DNA from 3 places in the Thioalkalivibrio sp. K90mix genome. Region 1 is predicted to be linked to each of the others. Evidence: predicted binding sites of a transcription regulator. Region 1 holds the regulator's gene; each other region holds the start of a gene.
The links. Region 1 encodes FliA, which starts transcription of late flagellar genes. Its sites were predicted from a motif close to GCTAAAGTTNNNNNNNNNNCNGCCGATA; they were not measured.

Region 1 (6,900 bases):
ACGTTGAAGGCCTCGCGATCGGTCATCCGCTCGGCCATCGCGGGCTCCATCAGCCCCTTCTCGACGACCTTGCGCCGCAGGGCATGCGGATCCATACCGCCCCCATCGTCCTTGATCAGCAATGCGATGTGGTCGCCTTCCTGCGCCGCACCGAGCACCACCGTACCCTTGCGCGGCTTGCCGGCCTTTTCGCGCACCTCCGGGGTCTCGATACCGTGGTCCACGGCGTTGCGCACCAGATGCACCAGAGGATCGGACAGCGCCTCGACCAGGTTCTTGTCGAGGTCGGTGTCCTCGCCAAAGATCTCCAGCTCGATCTCCTTACCCAGGCTACGCGACAGATCGCGGATCACCCGCGGGAAGCGATTGAATACCTTGTTGACCGGCTGCATGCGGGTCTTCATCACCGACGTCTGAAGATCCGATGTCACCAAGGCCAGCGAACTAATGGCCTTGCCCAGCTCGTCGTCCACATGCTGGGTTCGCAACATGCTCAGGCGGTTACGCACCAACACCAGCTCGCCGACCAGATTCATAATCTCGTCGAGCCGTTCGGTGTTCACACGGACCGAGGCCTCACCCTGAGGGGCCTGCCGGGCGCCAGCCGCCGCGGCCGCAGGCTTGGCAGCCTGTGGCTTGGCCTCGGAAGCCGGCGGTTCCTGTGCCGCGCTGGCGGCGGCTTCGGGCTCCACGCTCGGCTCTTCCTGCGTGGACGACTCAGCGGCAGCAGGTGCCGGCGCGGCACTGGCAGGAGGCCCATCACCTCGCGCCTGCAACTCGTCCAGCAGGTTCTCGAATTCATCGTCGGAAATCAGGTCCTCTTCATCCCCGCTTGGCCCGGCTGCATCCGAATCCGTGCTGGGCGACCCTGCGTCCGCATTCGACGACGTAGCGGAGTCCTGGGCCGCCTGCGGCGAACCATCGCCGTGCAGCGAATCCAGCAGGGCCTCGAACTCATCGTCGGTGATCTCGTCATCGGCGCCGACCAATCCCGAGTCTTCCCCCGCAGCGTCGCCCGCGGCCATCGCGGTCGTTTCCACCTCCGCGGGGGGTGCCGGTTCCGGCTCCGGCTCGGGGGACTCGTCGGGCGTCGCGACTGCGTCGGGTTCGGAATTGCCGGCCACGTCTTCGTTCTTCGCCATCCGCCGCAGGTCTTCGACCAGATCAGCCTCCGCGGGCGTCGGATCGACCCCGGAGCGGAGGTCGCCAAACATCACGTTCAGCGTATCGAGGACCCGCAGCATGGTATCCATCAGGTGACCGTCGACCTGACGCTCCCCGTTGCGCAGGAGATTAAACACGTCCTCTGCGTGATGGCAGACGGTCACCAGCGGATCCAGGCTCAGAAAGCCCGCGCCACCCTTGATCGTGTGAAAGCTGCGGAATACCGCGTTCAACAGATCCCGGTCATCGGGATGCTGTTCCAGGTCGATCAGCTGCTCGTTGAGTCCTTCGAGCAGTTCCCCGGCCTCGATCAGGAAGTCCTGAAGGATTTCGTCGTTGGGGTCGATGGCCATTCGGTCTCTCCGTTCCGGTGAGGCTTGCCGTTAAGGGATGGGCGCCGGGAAGCCGCTGATTCAGGAATCAGCGGGCTGCCTAGAAGCCCAGACTGGACAACAGATCGTCCACCTCGTCTTGTCCTTGAACGACATCCTGGCCGGAATCTTGAGTCTTTGGCACTGCTGGTCCGTGTCCGCGCCGATCGCCCTCGCGCCGCTCGGTATCATCGTCGAGCGTCTTCTCGGCGGCCTCGATGGTCTCCATGCGCCCGCTGGACAGTCGAATGAGCGAGACCAGGTTCTCCTCCAGGTCCGTCACGAGCTGGATGACGCGCCGGATCACCTGCCCGGTAATATCCTGGTAGCTCTGCGCCATCAGTACTTCCGACAGCAAGCGCCGCAGCTCTTCGGTGTCGTCGTTGGCCTGCGCAAAAAACGCATCCAGCTCGCGGGCAAACTCCCGGAACTCATCGACCGAGAGTTGCCGATTTCGGAAACGAGTCCACTTCGCCGTCAGTTCGCCGGCCTGCTGGCTGAACGACTCGGCAATCGGCAGACTCGTCTCGATGGCGGTCAGGGTCTCGTGGGCGGCCTTCTCGGTCATCGTGACCACATAATTGAGACGCTCACGGGCATCCGGGATCTCGGCCTGGGTCAGCTCCACCAGCCGCGAATCCCCGCGGAAGCTTTGCAAGGCCTCGTGCAGGTCGCGCGTGAGCTTTCCGAGTTCGTCGAAGAGTTCGCGGTCGTAGGGACGCGCCAGCTCCTGGATCAACGCGCGCGCGGCCACCTCGTCCCCTGCCTCCAGAACCTGCACGAGCTCCCGCGCGCGAGCGATCTGCTGCTCACCGATCGATTGTTCTTGGTCTGTCATCCAAAGCCCCTTGCTCGCTCCCCATCCCGAACGTGATGCCCGGAATCAATCCCCCGGCCATGCATTGTCGCGGACCAGGAGATGTCGACACCGAAACCCAAGTTAACCTTGCGCTTCAATGCGTTCGAATATTTTGTCGATCTTTTCCTTGAGGGTTTCCGCGGTAAAGGGCTTCACCACGTAGCCGTTCACGCCCGCCTCGGCCGCCTCGACGATCTGATCACGCTTGGCCTCCGCCGTCACCATCAGCACTGGCATCGTCTTCAGCTTCTCGTCGGCCCGAACCGCCCGCAGCAGGTCGATGCCCGGCATGTTGGGCATGTTCCAGTCGGTGATCAGAAAATCGAAGTCGCCGTTCTGGAGCATCGGCAGTGCCGTGCTGCCGTCATCGGCCTCTTGCGTGTTGTTGAAGCCAAGATCACGCAAGAGGTTCTTGATGATCCGTCGCATCGTGGAGAAGTCATCCACGATGAGAATTTTCATTCCCTTGTCCACAGGTCACTCCGGGATAAATGATTCATGTGAGTACTAGAGCGCGGCCCTCAGAATAACTGCAAAGCCTCGCCGTCTTCGAGCCAGGAACCCAGGCGCGCGCGCAGTCGGATGACGGCCTGACTGCGGATCTGGCTGACGCGCGACTCGGTCACCCCCAGCACCGCGCCAATCTCGCGCAGGTTGAGCTCCTCGATGTAATAAAGCGACAGCACCAGACGTTCGCGTTCGGGCAAATCGCCCAGCGCGGCGGCCAGCTCCTCGCGAAATTCTCCAGCCTCGATTGTGCGCGAGGGCGAGGCCTCCTGCCCCTCGATCACCCGGTCCGCATCACCATCGGTGCCGCCCAGGTCGTCCAGCGCGAACAGATGGGCGCCGGCATGGTCCTGCAGCATCGAGTAGTACTCGTCGATCGGCACCTCGAGTTCCTCGGCCACTTCGACCCCGCGCGCCGCGCGCCCCTCTCTGGCTTCGACCGTCTGGATCGCCTCGGCGATCTTGCGGCTGTTGCGGTGTACCGATCTCGGCGTCCAGTCACTGCGGCGTAATTCGTCGATCATCGCGCCACGGATCCGAATCCCGGCATAGGTCGCAAACGTGGCACCCTGCCCGCCTTCGAATTGCCGCGCGGCCTCCAGCAGGCCGATCATGCCGGCCTGGATCAGGTCATCGACCTGGACCGAGGAAGGCAGACGCGCCATCAGATGATGCGCGATGCGATGCACCAGCTCGATATGCTCCGCAACGCGCTGCTCGTGGCCTGTCGCGGCCACGCTCTCGTATCCGGGGAGGCGATTACGCGGCGACATCATGCGCTCTGCAACATCCGTTCGACGAAAAACCCGACACCACCGTCGGCACCACGGGCCACCGGCCAGCGGTCCACCGTACGGGCGAGCTCGGCAAAGGCCTTGGCCGCCGGACTGCCCGGATACTGCTGCACGACCGGCGCACGTTTCTGTACGGCCTTGCGCAGATTCTCGTCCATCGGGATGTAACCGGCGAGATCCAGGATCACCTCCGGCAGGTAGTTGTCGCAAACCGTGGTGAGTTTCTGCAACAAACGCTCGGCCCCCGCGCGGTCCTGGACCATGTTCGTGACCAGCCGGAAACGCCGCATGCCATGATCGCGGTGCAGTACCTTGATCAGCGCATAGGCATCGGTGATGGACGCCGGCTCGTCGCAGACGACGATCAGGGTCTCCTGGACCGCCCGGCAGAAGGTCGTCACGGATTCCTGCAGCCCGGCTGCCGTATCCACCACCAGCACATCCAGCGGCTTGGAATACGCGCTGAATGCCTGGATCAGACCGTTGTGCTCTAGTTGAGTGAGATTCGCCATCGCAGCGATCCCCGAAGCCGACGGTATGACCTTGATTCCGTCCGGGCCCTCAATCAGGACATCCTGGAGGTCGTCCACCTGCCCGGTCACCAGGTCATGCAGGGTACGCTCGGGTCGCAGCCCGAGCAGCACGTCGGCATTGGCCAGCCCCAGATCGGCATCAAACAACATGACCTCGCGCCCCAGCCGCGCGAGCGCTACCGACAGGTTGACCGACACGTTGGTCTTGCCGACGCCTCCCTTCCCAGAGGCCACCGCAATGACCTTCAACGGCTGATTAGTGCGTGGCATAGCGTCCTTTCCCCACCGGATGGATCATCTCCAGAACGCCCGCATCCTGAGTACGGCGCGGCGACGGCGCACTGCGGCTGGCATTCGAGAACTCCGCCAGGCTTGCATCGGTCCATCGTTCGTCGCGGGAGGATCGACGCGCGGGGTTGCGTTCTTCGCCGAGCGCCCGCCGGGTCAGATCGCCCGTTTCGACCCGGTGGAAGTCTTCGGCAATCCGCTGCCCATCGCTGACAAACGTGAGACCCAGGTGTTGATCGAGCAATACCGACAAAGTCTCCCCCAACTGTTCGGCTTCATCGAGTTTAGTCAGTACCAGCGCCGCCGGCTCTGTCTTGCGGAAGGCGTCCAGCACCCGCCGCAGCGCCGAGGCCTGGGTCGTCGCGGAGACGACCAGCCAGCTCTCGCAGCGCACGCGGTCCGGCCAGCCGGCAAACAGGGACTCGTCACCCACCACCGACGGCGCCTGCCCGGCAGTGTCGGCCAGGATTAGATGCCCATCCTCGGCCCGCGCAGCCATATCCCGCAACTCGCGCGGGTTCTGCAACACCCGCAATGACACGCCCGCCATCTGCGCGAATGCCTGCAGTTGGCGCGTGGCCCCAATGCGCTGGGTATCCAGTGTGACCAGCGTAACCGAATCCGCACCCATACGACGGATTTGACGCAGGGCAATGCGTGCGAGCGTGGTGGTCTTGCCCACGCCCGTGGGGCCCACCAGGGCCAGCACACCACCCTCGTCCAGGATATCCGGATGCCGGGTGGCAATCGCCCCGGACAGGCGTGCACGCAGCCGCTCCCAGGCCTGTTCCACGGTGCTGTCGTCGAGAATACTCCCGGCGAGACTGCGCGCCAGTGACTCGCTGAACCCCCGGTCCATCAGACGAGACTTGCACTCCGCCGCCAGCGGGTGCCGCGCCGCCCACTGCGCGGCCTCGTTGTCGCTGTGCTGGCGAGTGAGCAGGCTGCGCAGATCCCGCAGTTCCTGGCGCATCGCGGCAAGCTCGGGGTCCGCGGGCCAGGCCGAGCCCGGGCTCGGCCGCGACGCGGATGGGTGCGCCTCGCGCGGGGTATGGACCGCGTTCACCGCGGCCTGCTGCTCGCGCTCCGGGACACCCGCATCCCCATCTTCCAGCGCCGCGACGACCTCCAGCCAGCCATCGACACGGCGGCTCGACAGGATCACGGCATCCTCGCCCTGCTGTTCACGCACTTGCCGCATCGCATCGCGCATGTCGCGTGCCCGGTACCGTCTCACATTCATCGCTGTTCTCCCGTTTAGCCCTGGCGGACCCGATCGCTACTGTTCGTCTCAGGCACTCGTGGGGGCTGCCTGCCGGGCCGAGTCTTCCTGGCCCACCGTGGCCACCACGCGGATCCGCCGGTTATCGGGGATCTCGGTAAAGGCCAGCACCGCCAGGCTGCGCACGGCTCCACGGAGCCACCCGGCAATCCAGGAGCGGATCTCCGGGGCCACCACCAGGATGGCCGGCTGCCCGCTGGCCTCCTGGCGCTGAGCCGCCTCGGACACCGAGCGCTGCAGGCGTTCCGCCAGGCCCGGCTCCAGCCCCACGGTCTCGCCATTACTGCCCTGAAGGGACTTATGCAAAAGCTGTTCCAACGATGGGTCGAGGGCAATCAAAGGCAGCTCATCGTCCGGTCCCACAAGGTCCTGCACGATCGAACGCGACAGCGAGACCCGCACGGCCGCGGTCAAAACGCCGGGATCCTGACTCTTCACACCCTCCTCTGCCAGGGTTTCGGCGATCGTGCGCAGATCGCGAATCGAGACCTGCTCGGCCAGCAGGTTCTGCAGCACCTTCAGGATCACCGACAGCGAGAGCGTCTTCGGCACCAGGTTCTCGACCAGCTTCGGCGAATGCCGCGCCAACTGGTCCAGCAGGTGCTGGGCCTCTTCGTGACCAATCAGGCGATGGGCGTTCTCGCGGAACACCTGCGACAGATGCGTGGCGATCACGGTGGAGCAATCGACCACGGTGTAGCCGGCGCCCTGCGCCTGATCACGATCGGCCGGGTCGATCCACAGAGCGTCAAGGTTGAAGGTCGGGTCCTTGGTCGGCGTGCCCGGCACGGTGCCGAACACCTCGCCCGGATTGATCGCCAGCTCGCGATCCGGGAAGACCTCGGCCTCCGCCACCGTGACACCCAGCAGTGAGATGCGATAGGCATTCGGACTCAGTTCCAGGTTGTCGCGGATATGGACCGGCTGCAGGAGAAAACCCAGCTCCTGGGAGAGCTTGCGGCGCACACCCTTGATCCGCCCCATCAGCTGGCCATCCTGGGTGCGATCCACCAGCGGGATCAGGCGATACCCGACCTCCAGGGACACCAGGTCGATCGGCGGCACATCGTCCCAGGTGAGGTCGCGATTTTCCGGACTGGTC
Region 2 (6,900 bases), 240 kb from region 1:
TGTGGCCCGTCGCGATCATCACGTTCAGCACCAACAGCGCGACGGCCACGATCAGCATGACCTCGACAAACACCACCCCCGCATCCAGCAGGCTGGCACCCAGCACGGCCCCCGGCATCTGCCAGACCCACAGGGCAATGATCAGTGTCGCCAGATACGCCAGTGGCGCGGCCTCGTAGGCCGGCCGACGCAGCGGCACCAGCCAGACAAACAGCACCACGAACGGCACCAGGGCCACCCAGAAAAGCGTCATGCGCGCGCGATCCTCGAAAAAGCGTTCCCGGGAGAGTATCGCCTGTCCCGGGCCGGGGCCCACTGCGTCAGATCAACCGCGCTCATCTTCCCGGCGCGGATGAACATGCCCGAAACGACCCATGCCCCACCACAGCATGCGATGGCTCAGCCACCAGACCAGGGCGCAGCCGGCCATCAGGGCTGCGAGCCACACGTACGGATGCACCAGCTCCTGAGGGCGCGCCCACGGTCCAAGCACCCAGTTCACGTTCGCCTCAGGGGTCGAGAGAAGGTACGACACCAGCAAGACGGCCCAGCCCACCAGTATCCACAAACGCCCCGCCAGCGGGTCGTACCCCAGGCGCCAGACCATCCACAGCAGGACAAAGGGCAGCGGCAGGTGGTAAAGGGAAAACAGCCGCAGGTAGAGCGGAATCTCCGGATCGAACATGTAGGCGACAAAGCCGAAGGGCGGGTTGCCCAGCAACACAAGCCCCAGCAGGAAGTCGATCACCCACCCCATCTCCAGCAGCACCACGCCTACCGCCAGCATGCTCGCCAGACGCCGGCTCTCCAGCCACGCCGCCGCGCACCCGGCGATCAGCGCGAGATTGGACAGCCAGAGGAAATTGAGCCAGCCATACTGGACCGCGTAGACCGGCACCAGGACGCAGACAAACAGCAGGTAGACAACCAGAAACCAGCGAGGAAACAAAGCGTAATCGCCTGACGGGGCCGGGCCCTCACTATAACGGTTCGAACCCGGAGTCACAGTGTTCCTTCACGTGCGCCAGCCTGTTACGCGTATGATGAAAAGTCCATTCTTCCCGCGGGAGCACCGGCGCGTGAGAACCTGGATTGTCATCAGCGCCACGCTGGCACTGGCGGCCTGCGGCACCCTGCCCCCGACCGCTGAACAGGCACGCGATGTGCCCTACAGCTGTGACCGTGGCCCGAACCTGATGGCGAGCTTCAGTGGCAACGAGGCCGAGTTGCGTTTTGGCCGCTCCAGGGCCGTATTACAGGCGACCGAGGTGGCCTCCGGGGCGCGCTACGCCAACCCCGGCGAGCAGATCGTGTTCTGGACCAAGGGCGAAGCCGCCATGCTCGAATTCCACGGTATCTACTGGACTTGCCGCGTTCGCCAGCCCAATGCCGATGCAGCTACTCCGGCTCCACCGGCGCCACGGCACTGGAGTGCCGCGGCAGATGTTCCTGAATAAACGCCTCCAACCGGCCAAGCACCTCGCCAGCACTGGAAAAGCCTTCCAGGCCACATTCGACCGAGCCATCGAGATACGGTCGCATGCCCTCGCTAATAGTCGGCGTAAACCCTACTCCCGTGCTCGCCAGCAACTCCGGGTCCAGACGCCCATCCACATGGATGCGCTGGATCTGCAGTACGGCGACCCCCTCCGACGTCACTCGGTCCTCGCGCACCAGTAGCGTCTCGCCGTTGTCGCACTCGGCGATCTGCAGCGCCCCTTCCCGCGCCGTTTGCGCCATTTGGTGCTCGTAGCTGCGCGCCTCGGGGTCCTGCAGGATCACACGTGCCCCCTCGAAGGCCAGGGCCGCCAGCAGCAGTACCCCCGCCAGGCCGAACAGCGTAGCCGCCACCCGCCGCCAGCCCAGCGCAAACCCGACGACACCGCCCAGCAGCAACAGCGGCGTACCCCACTCGAAGGTCCGGGCCAACGGTCCGGGCATGAAGTCGATCCCGCCGCCGAGCCCCAGCAGGGCGGTCACATACAGCCAGACGATCCCCAGCCCGACCCCGAGCAGGATCGCGATCAGCGTGCGCCAGAACAGCGAATGCCTGCGTTCGGGTTGCGTATCGGCCATACCCTTCTCCAATCCAGTCCAATCGGCGCAGCCTAAGCAAACACGCGCCGATGTGCACGCCAGGGCCCACCACCTGGCGTATCTAACCGGAACCCCTGCCCTCAAGTTTCCTCAAACGCGGCCGTTAAGCAGCTGTAGACGGGAACTTCCGGCTGCGGAATCTGGCCCTTCGCCGGATCGCCCTTGTGGCGCGCGAGACCCGACAAAATGGCCCAGGTGCTGAGTGTTGCCACCAACCTCCTGTCGCTCAATGCCCAGCGCCACCTGCGCCAGTCGCAGGCCGCCCTGCAGACGGCCTTTCAGCGCCTCGCTTCGGGCCAGCGCATCAATTCGGCGCGCGACGACGCCGCCGGGCTGGCCATCTCCGAACGCTTCACAACCCAGATCCGCGGCCTGAACCAGGCCATGCGCAACGCGCAGGACGGCATCTCGCTGGCCCAGACCGCCGAGGGCGCCCTGGGCTCCATGACCGGCAACCTGCAACGTATCCGCCAGCTGGCGGTACAGGCGGCCAACGCCACCCTGTCGGCCTCGGATCGTGGCGCCATCGACCGCGAGGTTCGCCAGCTCCTGGCCGAGAACGACCGTATCGCGACCCAGACAACCTTTAACGGCCGTTCACTGCTGGACGGATCCATGGGCACCGCTTTCTTCCAGATCGGCCCCAATGCCGGGCAGACGCTCGCCATCGACCTCGGCGACAGCATGCGCAACCGCTTCGTGGGTGCCATTGCCAGCGCCTATTCCGGCGAACTGGAGGCCGCCTTCGCCAGCGATCCGCTGGAGGTGGATCAGGATTTCTTCATCCGTGTGGGCGAGCGCGACCCGGTGGAGATCCCTGCAGGCCACTATCGCACGCCCCAGGAACTGACGGCCGCGATCGACCGCGCCCTCGGATCCACCGGACGCGCGGTCCTGACCGACGACGGCCGGCTGAATCTGATCGCCCGCGAGACCCTGACGATCTCGGGTGAGACCGCCATCGACACGCTCGGGCTGCCGGCCACCACCGAAACCGGGGGGAGCCTGAACGATGTCGACCTGACCACGCGCCAAGGGGCCAGCGATGCCCTCTCACGTCTGGATGCCGCACTGGACGCGGTCAACGCGCGGCGCAGCCAGTTCGGGGCCATCCAGAACCGCTTCGAGTCGACGATTACCAACCTGGGCATTACCAGTGACAACCTGGCGGCCGCCCGCAGCCGTATCCTGGATGCCGATTACGCGGCCGAGGTCACCCGCCTCGTGCGCGCCCAGATCCTGCAACAGGCCGGAGTCGCCGTGCTCGTTCAGGCCAACGCGCTACCGCAGACCTTCCTGCGCCTGCTCCAGTAACCAGGGGCGAGGCGTCCCTACTCTCCTGCCGGCCGCGCAGCCGCGCCGGAGAACTCCGCCCCCCGGACATCATCGTCGGTCCAGCCACGGTCCTGGTCACGACCCGTCACCCACCATTCGTGCACAAACAGCCGAATCGGCCCGAGCACGCGCTCCTCGAAGCGCGATGGCAGCGTATACGGTCCGACCTCCTCGTACTCCAGGAAGGTGGTATCGACATGGGCATTCCGGGTCGGCTCGAAGCCGGTCAGGGTGATGTGCACCCGGTAGAGGCGATCCGTTTCGGGGTGGATCCACATCACCACCTGGTCTTCGTCGGCCTTGCCGAAACCGGGCTGGATCGTGGCCAGCACGCGACGGTAGTCCACGCCACCCTCACGGCGATCTTCCAGCCGCGTCATCGATGTCGCCCGGTGTTTCACGAAGGTCGGCCCATAGTGGAACAGCTTGCCGGCATCGGTCGTCATCGCCGTGGCACGAATCCGGTCCTCGTCTTCGCTGCGTTCGCCGTTGTAGTACACGCGAATCTCGTCACGCTGGCGGATGACCGTCTTGGTGCCCTCCGGCCCCGTGTAATGCACCGCATACAGCTCGTCCGCCGGGCGGTAGCGCTCCTCGCCCTGGCCACGGTACCCACCATCCGCCACCAGCGGCTGCACGCGCTGCACCATTCGCCCCCACTCCCCGTCCGTAGCCTGGTTCAGGTCGCCGTCGTACTCGCGAAGGTCCCCGCCGTGAGCGGCCATGGTCCGGTCGAACAGTTCCTGGGCCGTCATCCCGTCCGCGAAAGCCCGGTCGTCATCAGGATCCGGGAAGGTAGTGGCGCAACCCGCCAGCAGCAGTACAGAAAAAACCAGCAGCGGCGCTACCCATGCGCTCGCACGGTACACCGGCAATGTGGTCTTGTTCTTTTTCTCCATTTCTGCACCCTCGAACTTTCTTTATGTACAGATCTTGTACAATGTATGTACATGGAGTTCAATAGGGCGTCATCAACCAACCGCTCAGGATGTGCCCATGTGTGCAAATGCCACCCGGCTCCCCACCCAGGGGGCACCCCTTGCGGTTTCCCGCGACGACGCCACGGCGATACTCGCGGCCGTCCGCGATGCCGTCGCCTATATCGAATTTGCGCCGAACGGTACGGTGCTCGACGCCAACTCGCACTTCCTCGAGACCGTCGGTCACCCCCGCGAGGATGTGATCGGCCAGCACCATCGGATGTTCTGCGACCCGGCCTATGTTCGCTCCATGGAATACCGGCAGTTCTGGCAGCAGCTGGCTGCGGGCGAGTCCCACGCCGGCACCTTCCCCAGGGTCACGCGAGCTGGCGAAACCATCTGGCTGGAGGCCACCTACTTTCCGGTACGCGATGCCCGGGGCGAGGTGTACAAGGTCGTCAAAATCGCATCGAATGTGACCGGCAAGATGGAGACGCTCCACGACCAGGCAGCCGTATTCGAGGCGCTGGATCGCTCCCAGGCGGTCATTGAGTTCACGCCGGACGGCACCATCCTCAAGGCCAACGACAACTTCCTGCAGGCCGTCGGTTACCCGCTCGAACACATTCAGGGCCAGCACCACCGGATGTTCTGCGACGACGCCTTCTACCGCGAGAACCCGAATTTCTGGCGAGACCTCGCCGGCGGGCGCTTCATGAGCGGCAAATTCCGCCGTTTCAAGTCCTCCGGCGAGGAGATCTGGCTGGAGGCCACCTACAACCCGATCCTCGATGACCAGGGCCGCACCGTGAAGGTCATCAAGTTCGCCACAGACATCACCGCCAGCGTGCACATGGCCGAGCGCACCCGGGAGGCCTCCGCCATCGCCTGCGAAATGGCCCAGAAAACGGCGGATGGCGCGCAACGTGGGGAGGCCTCGCTGGAGGCCAACGCGACCAACTCCGAACAGATCCGCCAGCATGTGGCCGAAACCAAATCGGCGATCGATCGACTCAATGCCGAGGCGCGCAGCATCGAATCAATCATCGAGACCATCCGCAGCGTGGCGGAGACCACCAAGATGCTGTCCCTCAATGCCGCTATCGAGGCCGCGCGTGCCGGCGAGCAAGGGCGCGGCTTTGCCGTGGTGGCACAGGAGGTCCGCAAGCTCGCGTCCGATACACGCGACGCCACCAGTCAGATCGCCGAGGTCATTCATGGCAACCTGCAAGGCACCCAGGCGATCGCCGAGCGTATCGACACTGTGAACAAGGTGGCGGAACAAGGGCGCCAACAGGTCCTGTCGGTACAGCAGATCATGGCCGAAATTCGCGAAGGCGCCAGCCATGTTGTTCAATCGGTTTCCTCGATCCCGCGCATCTGACCCGGCCTGCACGAGGCCACGCACATCCGCCATGCAGAACCATCCGGGCCGCGGGTTGCTCCTGACGGCCGAAGCCCCGCGCGCCATTGAAAGCAGGGGCTCGGCCGCCCGTTGTTATCAGAAACGGGCGTGGGAACGGCGTTGCGGCTCCTTTGTGCAGAATGACTGCACGACAGTCACCGCGCATTAAACGCACGCAAAAGCGACTCGAGCGCGGACACGCGATTCAACCAGCGTGTCCCTGGCGGCCTTGGCGCGAGGCCTCCCACTCCGCGCCGCGTCCCCGAGGCCTCAAACCAGGACACCCGGACCGATCGCTGAGCGGCCAGGGCGTCCCTTTCCTGTTCCTATGAACTACACTCCAGAACAACGGCTTACAACTGCCTATAACGGCCAGGGCGGTTATCGCTGAGGATCCGCGACCGCACCGCCATACTTGCTCTGCCCCGACAGGGCGCAACGCCGGCCAGGAAGGCCAAAGGATGCCTCGCGATGTCCAGGTTCGAGTCGGTACAACCGTTGGCCGCGAATATCCGGTATTCCGACTATCTGGCTCGAACCACGCTTCGCGCCTGGGTCGGGATGTCCTTTTTATCCGCGACGCTGATCATCGTCGCCGGCCTGTTGATCTCCTGGTTAATGCCGTACCTGGCGGGTGGCGCCGACAGCATCGTGCCGCACTTCTACTACGTGCCGATCCTGTTTGCCGCCGCGCGCTTTGGTCCCGGCGCCGCCCTCATCGTGGCACTGGTGGCCGGCGTACTCGCCGGTCCGCTGACCTATGTCGATGTCGCGGCCGCTACCGCACAGGAGACGGAACGCTGGCTGACGCGCACTGCCTTCTTCGTCGGCATCGGGCAATTGATGGCCTGGCTGGTCATTCCCGCGCTGCACCCGGTCACCGAAGAGCTCCGGCGCATGCGCCAGGAGTTCGACATCCGCCGAGGGCTGAAACACAACGAATTCTTTCTGCGCTACCAGCCGATCTATTCGCTCCGCCAGCGCCGTTTTGTCGGGGTCGAGGCGCTGATTCGCTGGCAGCACCCCGCACACGGCGAACTCGCTCCAGCGGACTTTCTCGACGTGGCGGAGGACTCCTCCCTGATCCATGACATCGGCGAACTGGTAATCGCCGAAGGCTGCCGGCAGGCCGAGGAATGGGCG
Region 3 (6,900 bases), 290 kb from region 1:
TTCGCCACTGCAGCGCTGTCGGCTTCCGGCCGAAGGCTTCGCCCGCGCGGCCGGAATCCCCGTGCAGTGTGATCCACGCCTGCAGGAGTTACATTTCGGGGACTGGGAGGGACGTACCGCGGAGCAGCTGATGTGTGACGATGCCGAGGCCCTGGGGCGGTTCTGGCAGGATCCCTTCGGCTATCCGCCGCCCAACGGCGAAGACCTCGGCCGCTTCCGCGACCGGGTGCTGGCCGGCTGGGAGCAGAGCGTGGTCGCGCCGGGTGATCGCGTCCTGGTCGTCACCCACGGTGGGGTGATTCGCCTGCTCCGCGCATACCTGGAGGGCTGGCCGTTGGAGAAGCTATTGTCGATCGAAGTCCCGTTGGCCTCGCTGTACGTTGTTGAGCCGGGCCAGCGCGAAGGGGTCCCCTCGTGATCGGGCACGAAACCTGTAGGAGGCCAGCCCCCTGGCCGATTGGGAATGGGCCAACGCCCCATCGGCCAGGGGGCTGGCCTCCTACGGCAAGACTGGAAGGAGGGGAGTAATGAACTCCGTGTTTGCCCCCTTCTGGCTGGCACTGCAGTTCCTGACGCGACTGCCGACGCCCCCGCAGGAGCCGCGACCCGAGGACCTCGGCCGTTCGCTCCTGGCCTATCCGCTGGTGGGGCTGATCCTGGGTCTGCTTCTGGTGCTGGTGGGGATCGGGCTGTCCGCGATCCCAGGGGCGCCGGTGTTGCTGGTCGCGGCGCTGGTGCTGACGTTCTGGGTCGCGCTCACCGGTGCACTCCATCTGGACGGGCTGGCGGACACGGTGGATGCCTGGGTCGGCGGTCAGCGGCATCCGGAGCGGGCCCAGGCCATCATGAAGGACCCGGCCTGTGGCCCGATGGCGGTGGCGGCACTGATCCTGATTCTGTTGCTGAAAGGCACGGCGTTGGTGGCGGTGGCCGATACCGGTGCCTGGATCGCGCTGCTGTTGGCGGTGCTGCTGGGGCGCGTGGTGCCGCCGGTGCTGTTTCTGACCACGCCCTACGTGAACCCGGTGGGGTTGGGTGCGGACATGGCGAAGCACCTTCCTCGCAGCGCCGCCATCGGCGTCGTCGGCGGCTCGGCCGTCGTGGTGCTGGTGCTGGGCCTGCTCTCCGGCCTTTGGGGGGTGATACCGGCCCTGGTCGCCGCCGGCCTGACGCTGTGGGTGGCAACGCGCGTACTGAGACACTGGCTGGGAGGCTTCACCGGCGACACGGCCGGGGCGACGTTGGAGCTGGTGGAGACCCTGACACTCGTGATTCTGGTCCTGACGCTTGCTGGCTAGGCGCTGATCGGCGAGGGCAGGGTTCGGGGCTGGTGTTGTCACGAAACCGTCACGGGATTGCCACATACTGACGGGATGAACTCATTCCCCTCCCGTCTGAACCCGGGCCGGCTGGTCCTGCGCACACTGACGAACCCCCTGCGGGCGGTACGCGAGGCCGGCGAACTGGAGACAGTGCCGCCCTGGTGGCAGACGTTCGTGCGACTGGCGTTCCCGGTGCTGCTGGTCAGCGTGATCGTCAGCCAGTGGCTGTACCAGATCATCCCGCCCGGGTTGCCGCCGGAGGCGATGCCGGGGGCCTGGGGCTTCGGGGTCTACAGCGTGCTGGCGATGAGTATCGGGGTGCTGGGCCTGGCCTGGTCCGCGCACTACCTGACCGAGCTGTTCCAGGGCTACTCCCATCCGGATCGGGCCATGCTGGCCGTGACCATCGGCCTTCTGCCGGCCTGGGTGGGCAAGGTTGTGGCCGCCTTCCCCTGGCCCTGGGGCAACACCGTCGGCTTGCTGCTGATCCTCTACAGCCTGTGGCTGCTGTACGGGTCGCTGTGCGGCATCCTCGGGCTGAAGCGTGGCAACCGCATCGGCCTGTTCGTGGCCACCGTCTTCTGCGGCGCGTTCATCACCCTCATCTTCGGCTGGCTGCTGATGGACCTGATCCCCGGCGCCACCCCCGAGACCCGCATCGGCACCACCTGGCTGATCTGATTCACTCCGGCCCTGTAGGAGGCCAGCCCTCTGGCCGATTGGGAACATGCCAACGCCCCATCGGCCAGAGGGCTGGCCTCCTACAGGGGGAAATCGGGCAACTGGGGCCGCCTTGGTTTTCGTTGCCCAAGATCCATATCTCTGAGGGTCCACGCCGATTGCTGGGTGGCCTTGCTCCTTGGCGATGACGGTAGTAGTGGCTTCGGACCTGACACAGTTTTCTCGCATCACCTGGGTGCGTCAAAGCGGTTGTTCAGGACCACGGGTATGTGGCTGGCCTGTGTCCCCTGTGGTGCTGTGCGGCTTCGTATCGGCCGTGGCTGATGAGTGGTGTGAGCCGAAGCGCTGGGGTGGCGAGCGTGCGCCGTGGCGGACACGTTCAGGCGGGCGGCAAAATTTTTCCGGAATGGGGCTAAAGGATTCGGTCGAGCGGTCGTTACTGCTTTCGAAGGCGCACGAGTGTTCGCCGAGGAAGCCGACCAAGGTGGTTCGGCATGACGCTACAGGAGCGTAATCATGTCTCAAGTCATCAACACCAATATCCTGTCCCTGAATGCTCAGCGCAATCTGAGCAATTCCCAGGGCGCGCTGGCCCAGAGCCTGGAGCGACTGTCCTCCGGCCTGCGTATCAACAGTGCCAAGGATGACGCCGCCGGTCTGGCGATCTCCGAACGCTTTACCACCCAGATTCGCGGCCTGAACCAGGCCGTGCGCAACGCGAACGACGGCATCTCGTTTGCGCAGACCGCCGAGGGTGCGCTGAGCACCGTGGGCGATGCCCTTCAGCGTATCCGCGAGCTGTCCGTCCAGGCGGCGAACGACTCCAACTCCGCCTCCGACCGCGAGGCCCTGAACAACGAGGCCCAGCAGCTGATCGCCGAGATTGGCCGCGTCGCGAACTCCACCGAGTTCAACGGTGACGCGATCCTGGATGGCGCCCTGCAGGATCTGTTCTTCCAGATTGGCGCGAATCAGGGTCAGAACATTGCGGTCTCCGGGGTCGATGCGCGCACTACGGAACTGGGTCGCGCTATTTCGGAAGGTGACTCCGGGCTGACTCAGCAGCAATTGAACGACGTCGGCATCGAAGGGATTTCCAATATCACGATCACCCTGGATAAGGTCGGTGTATTGGGGGGTGACGATGACGACGCATTGGGAGTTGAATTGGAGGTTGATCTTGACGGCGTAACGTCCCTCGAAGACGCGGTCCGGCAGATCAATGCCGCACTGGCGGCGCCCACAGGTGATGCGGCAGGAAGCCTTGAGGACGGGGAGTTAGACGATGCCGACGCGGCGATCGCTGCGATTCGCGATGCCGGCCTCAGTGCATCGCTGGTCACCAATAGCAATGGTGAAACCACGATAGCCATTCGTGGCAACTTCGATACCTCATTCTCGGTTCAAGGTGGTAAGGTCGAGTTGGGCGACGAAGTAGAAGTCACTTTGTTCGGAGACGGAGACGACGCCGACCCCACTTCCGTCGACTCTCGGGCGCGGAACCTTACCGATGTCGATATTGGCAGCCGGGGTGGCGCTACCGAGGCTCTTGCAATCGTCGATGGGGCTCTGAACCAGATCAATTCGTTGCGGGCCGACTTGGGTTCGATCCAGGTGCGCTTCGAAAACACCATTGCCAACCTGCAGGTGTCCTCGGAGAATCTGGAGTCGGCTCGCTCACGTATTCGGGATGCGGATTTTGCCTCCGAAACGGCTGAGCTGACCCGGGCGCAGATCCTGCAGCAGGCCGGTACCTCGGTGCTGGCCCAGGCGAACGCGACGTCGCAGAACGTGCTGGCCTTGTTGCAGTAAGTTGAACCGGTAAAAGGCCATGAGACGGGCGGGTGGCCAGACGGTCACCCGCCCTTGATGGCGAGGGAAGCAAGATGAGTGATTCGATTGGCAGTATCACTTCATTGGTGTTTCAGCCTGCCCGTCAGGGGCAGGGCGATGCCTCGATTCCGGTTGCTAAAGGGTTGAACGATACCGCGGGTTCTCGGAATGCCAGTTTCGGGGATGTCCCGGCGAGCCCCGATACTCCTGAACGGGGGCTGGATGAATCGACCCAGTCTGTGGACTTGGGAGAGTCGGAGGGCATGGAGCAGGTCGTGGAGTCGATCAACGCCTATCTGCAATCGTCCAAGCGTGCGCTGGAGTTCAGCGTGGATGATTCGAGCGGCCGGACCGTGATCACGGTCAAGGATGCCGAGCAGGACGAGGTGATCCGGCAGATTCCGCCGGAGGCAGTGGTGGCCCTGATTCGTCATTTCCAGGAACAGCAAGGCCTGGATGGTACGGGGGTCGAGGAACGGGCCTGACCGACCCGGCACATTATCAACCACAGTGACTTTCGGCCGGGCTTGTCCCGGCTTTTTTCTGTCGGCCGATATGGGGGTGCATCGGATGTGGGGGCTCGACAGGAAATCGTTGCGGAACCCACATAGGCACAATGGCAAGAAAATCGAAAATTCGTGTTAAAGCTCACGGATAGCTTGTCGTTAACGGGCCTGAGAGCGGTTGAATGCCGCCATCGCGATCGCCCGAGGCGGTCTAAAGCTATGCCGTAAGGAGACGTAATCATGTCCCAAGTTATCAACACGAACATCCTGTCCCTGAACGCTCAGCGCAATCTGAGCCAGTCGCAGGGTGCCCTGGGCCAGAGCCTCGAGCGGCTGTCCTCGGGCCTGCGAATCAACAGCGCAAAGGACGATGCCGCCGGTCTGGCCATCTCCGAGCGCTTCAGCACGCAGATCAACGGCCTGAACCAGGCTGTGCGCAACGCCAACGACGGTATCTCGTTCTCGCAGACCGCCGAAGGTGCGCTGAGTACCGTGGGCGATGCGCTGCAGCGGATCCGTGAACTGTCCGTACAGGCGGCGAACGACTCCAACTCCGCGTCCGACCGCGAGGCCCTGAACAACGAGGCCCAGCAGCTCGTGGCCGAAATCAGCCGCGTTGCCAACGAGACCGAGTTCAACGGCGACGCCATCCTGGATGGGGCGTTGAACGACATCTTCTTCCAGATCGGGGCTAACCAGGGGCAGAACATCGCGGTGTCCGGTGCGGATGCTCGCGCGACCGAATTGGGCCGAGTGATCGCCGAGGGTAGCGAAGGGCTCACGCAGACTCAGATTAATGATGTGGGCATCGAAGAGATCAACAACATCACGATCAACTTGGAGCAGGTAGGGGTACTTGGCGAAGGAGAGGACAACGATCTCGGGGTTGAGCTGGAGGTCGACCTGGAAGGGATGGGGGTTAATACGCTGGAGGATGCAGTTCGCGAAATTAACGCGGCGATCGCTTCTCCGGATCCGGACAATGAAAATGTGGGGAGTTTTGTTTCTGGCGAAGACCTTGATGACGAAGAAGCCATGGCGGCATTGCGAGATGCGGGCCTGAGTGCCGCACTCGTCACCAATGACGATGGTGAAACCACGATCGCGATTCGCGGAAACTTTGACACAGAGTTTTCGGTGGATGGTGGCGGTGTGACCCTAGAGGGAGGCGACACTACCGATCCTGATGTGACGCTATTCGATTCTGATGGTGATGGAGCTGCGGTGGATGGTCAGACCTTGAATCTCACAGATGTGGATATCGCGTCGCGTTCGGGGGCCACCGAAGCCCTGGCTGTAGTGGATGGTGCCCTAGACCAAGTCAATTCCCTGCGAGCCGACCTGGGCTCTATTCAGGTGCGTTTCGAAAACACCATCGCCAACCTGGAGATCTCCTCGGAGAACCTCGATGCGGCCCGATCCCGAATCCGGGATGCCGACTTCGCCGAGGAAACCGCGGAGCTGACCCGTGCCCAGATCCTGCAGCAGGCGGGGACCTCCGTACTGTCGCAGGCGAACGCCACGTCGCAGAACGTGCTGGCACTGCTGCAGTAAGCCGGGGTCTTCAAGAAGACCTTATGTAAGGCGGGTGGCCTTGGGCTGCCCGCCTTTTTTATTGCGCGGATCCAATCCCGAACCATGTGAAGCCAGGTTGGGTACTCGCTACGGCTGCGCCAGACTGAAGCCGAAGCGTGAACCGGTTCACGAACGAAGCGGCGCGGCTTGGCTAAAGAAATCGCTGAAACAGTCGTTATACTCAGCTAGAACGCATGCGAAAGTCCCGAACAGGGGCGTGGTGAGGTGGCGCGTCATGGCAATTAGTTCTCTCGGCGTAGGGTCCGGACTGGACCTGAATCAGCTGGTAGGGCAGCTCGTAGCGGCCGAGCGCGAGCCCAAGGAACAGCGCCTGAACCAGCGCGAAGAGCGCATTGACGCGCAGATTTCGGCCTTTGGCGAGCTGACCAGCAGTGTGGACCAGGTGGGTTCGGTGCTGGGCGATCTTTCCGGTTTCGAACCTACGCAATCGGCCTCGGTGGCGGATGACAGCGTGGCGAACGTCACGGTGACCGGGGACGCCGAGAACAGTGATTTCTCGCTTGAGGTCAATCAGCTCGCGCAATCTCAGATCGTTGCCTCGGCTGCCGGTGATTTCGACAGCGCCGATGACGAAGTAGGCGCGGGTCAGCTGCAGATCCAGGTCGGCAACGGGAATGCCGTCACTATTGACGTGGAAGAGGGCGCCACCCTGCGCGATGTTCGCAATGCGATTAACGACTCCGAAGCGGGTGTCACCGCGTCCATTGTGAATGACGGCAACGGTGCGCGCCTGGTACTGAGCGCGAACGAGACCGGAGCGGATAACACCATCTCCGTCACGGCGACGGAAGACCCCGAGGGCAGTGGACTGGGCCGACTGGATAGCAGCAACCTGACCGAGACCCGCGCGGCCCAGGACGCGGAGGCCGTCATCAACGGACTGACCGTCACCAGCTCCAGTAACACGTTGAGCGACACGATCGAGGGGCTCGAGATCGAACTGACGGGTGTCTCCAGCGGCC

Region 2: the regulator FliA is predicted to act here: its motif matches at 2,176-2,203, upstream of TK90_RS07050 (flagellin).
Region 3: the regulator FliA is predicted to act here: its motif matches at 4,477-4,504, upstream of TK90_RS07275 (flagellin).

Annotation. Positions count from the first base shown of each region.
Region 1 covers NC_013889.1:1,247,393-1,254,292, reverse strand. The annotation lists gene TK90_RS05920 (chemotaxis protein CheA) at 1-1,517, opposite strand, end outside; gene TK90_RS05915 (protein phosphatase CheZ) at 1,597-2,373, opposite strand; gene cheY (chemotaxis response regulator CheY) at 2,476-2,856, opposite strand; gene TK90_RS05905 (RNA polymerase sigma factor FliA) at 2,916-3,677, opposite strand; gene TK90_RS05900 (MinD/ParA family protein) at 3,674-4,498, opposite strand; partial or broken gene flhF (flagellar biosynthesis protein FlhF) at 4,658-5,729, opposite strand; gene flhA (flagellar biosynthesis protein FlhA) at 5,808-6,900, opposite strand, start outside.
Region 2 covers NC_013889.1:1,489,259-1,496,158, forward strand. The annotation lists gene TK90_RS07030 (L-lactate permease) at 1-253, opposite strand, end outside; gene TK90_RS07035 (hypothetical protein) at 326-949, opposite strand; gene TK90_RS07040 (MliC family protein) at 1,080-1,457, shown strand; gene TK90_RS07045 (hypothetical protein) at 1,399-2,076, opposite strand; gene TK90_RS07050 (flagellin) at 2,284-3,411, shown strand; gene TK90_RS07055 (hypothetical protein) at 3,429-4,187, opposite strand; gene TK90_RS07060 (PAS domain-containing methyl-accepting chemotaxis protein) at 4,429-5,736, shown strand; gene TK90_RS07065 (bifunctional diguanylate cyclase/phosphodiesterase) at 6,229-6,900, shown strand, end outside.
Region 3 covers NC_013889.1:1,540,107-1,547,006, reverse strand. The annotation lists gene TK90_RS07300 (histidine phosphatase family protein) at 1-418, shown strand, start outside; gene cobS (adenosylcobinamide-GDP ribazoletransferase) at 528-1,298, shown strand; gene TK90_RS07290 (YIP1 family protein) at 1,374-2,003, shown strand; gene TK90_RS07285 (flagellin) at 2,520-3,815, shown strand; gene TK90_RS15505 (flagellar protein FlaG) at 3,890-4,321, shown strand; gene TK90_RS07275 (flagellin) at 4,583-5,896, shown strand; gene fliD (flagellar filament capping protein FliD) at 6,153-6,900, shown strand, end outside.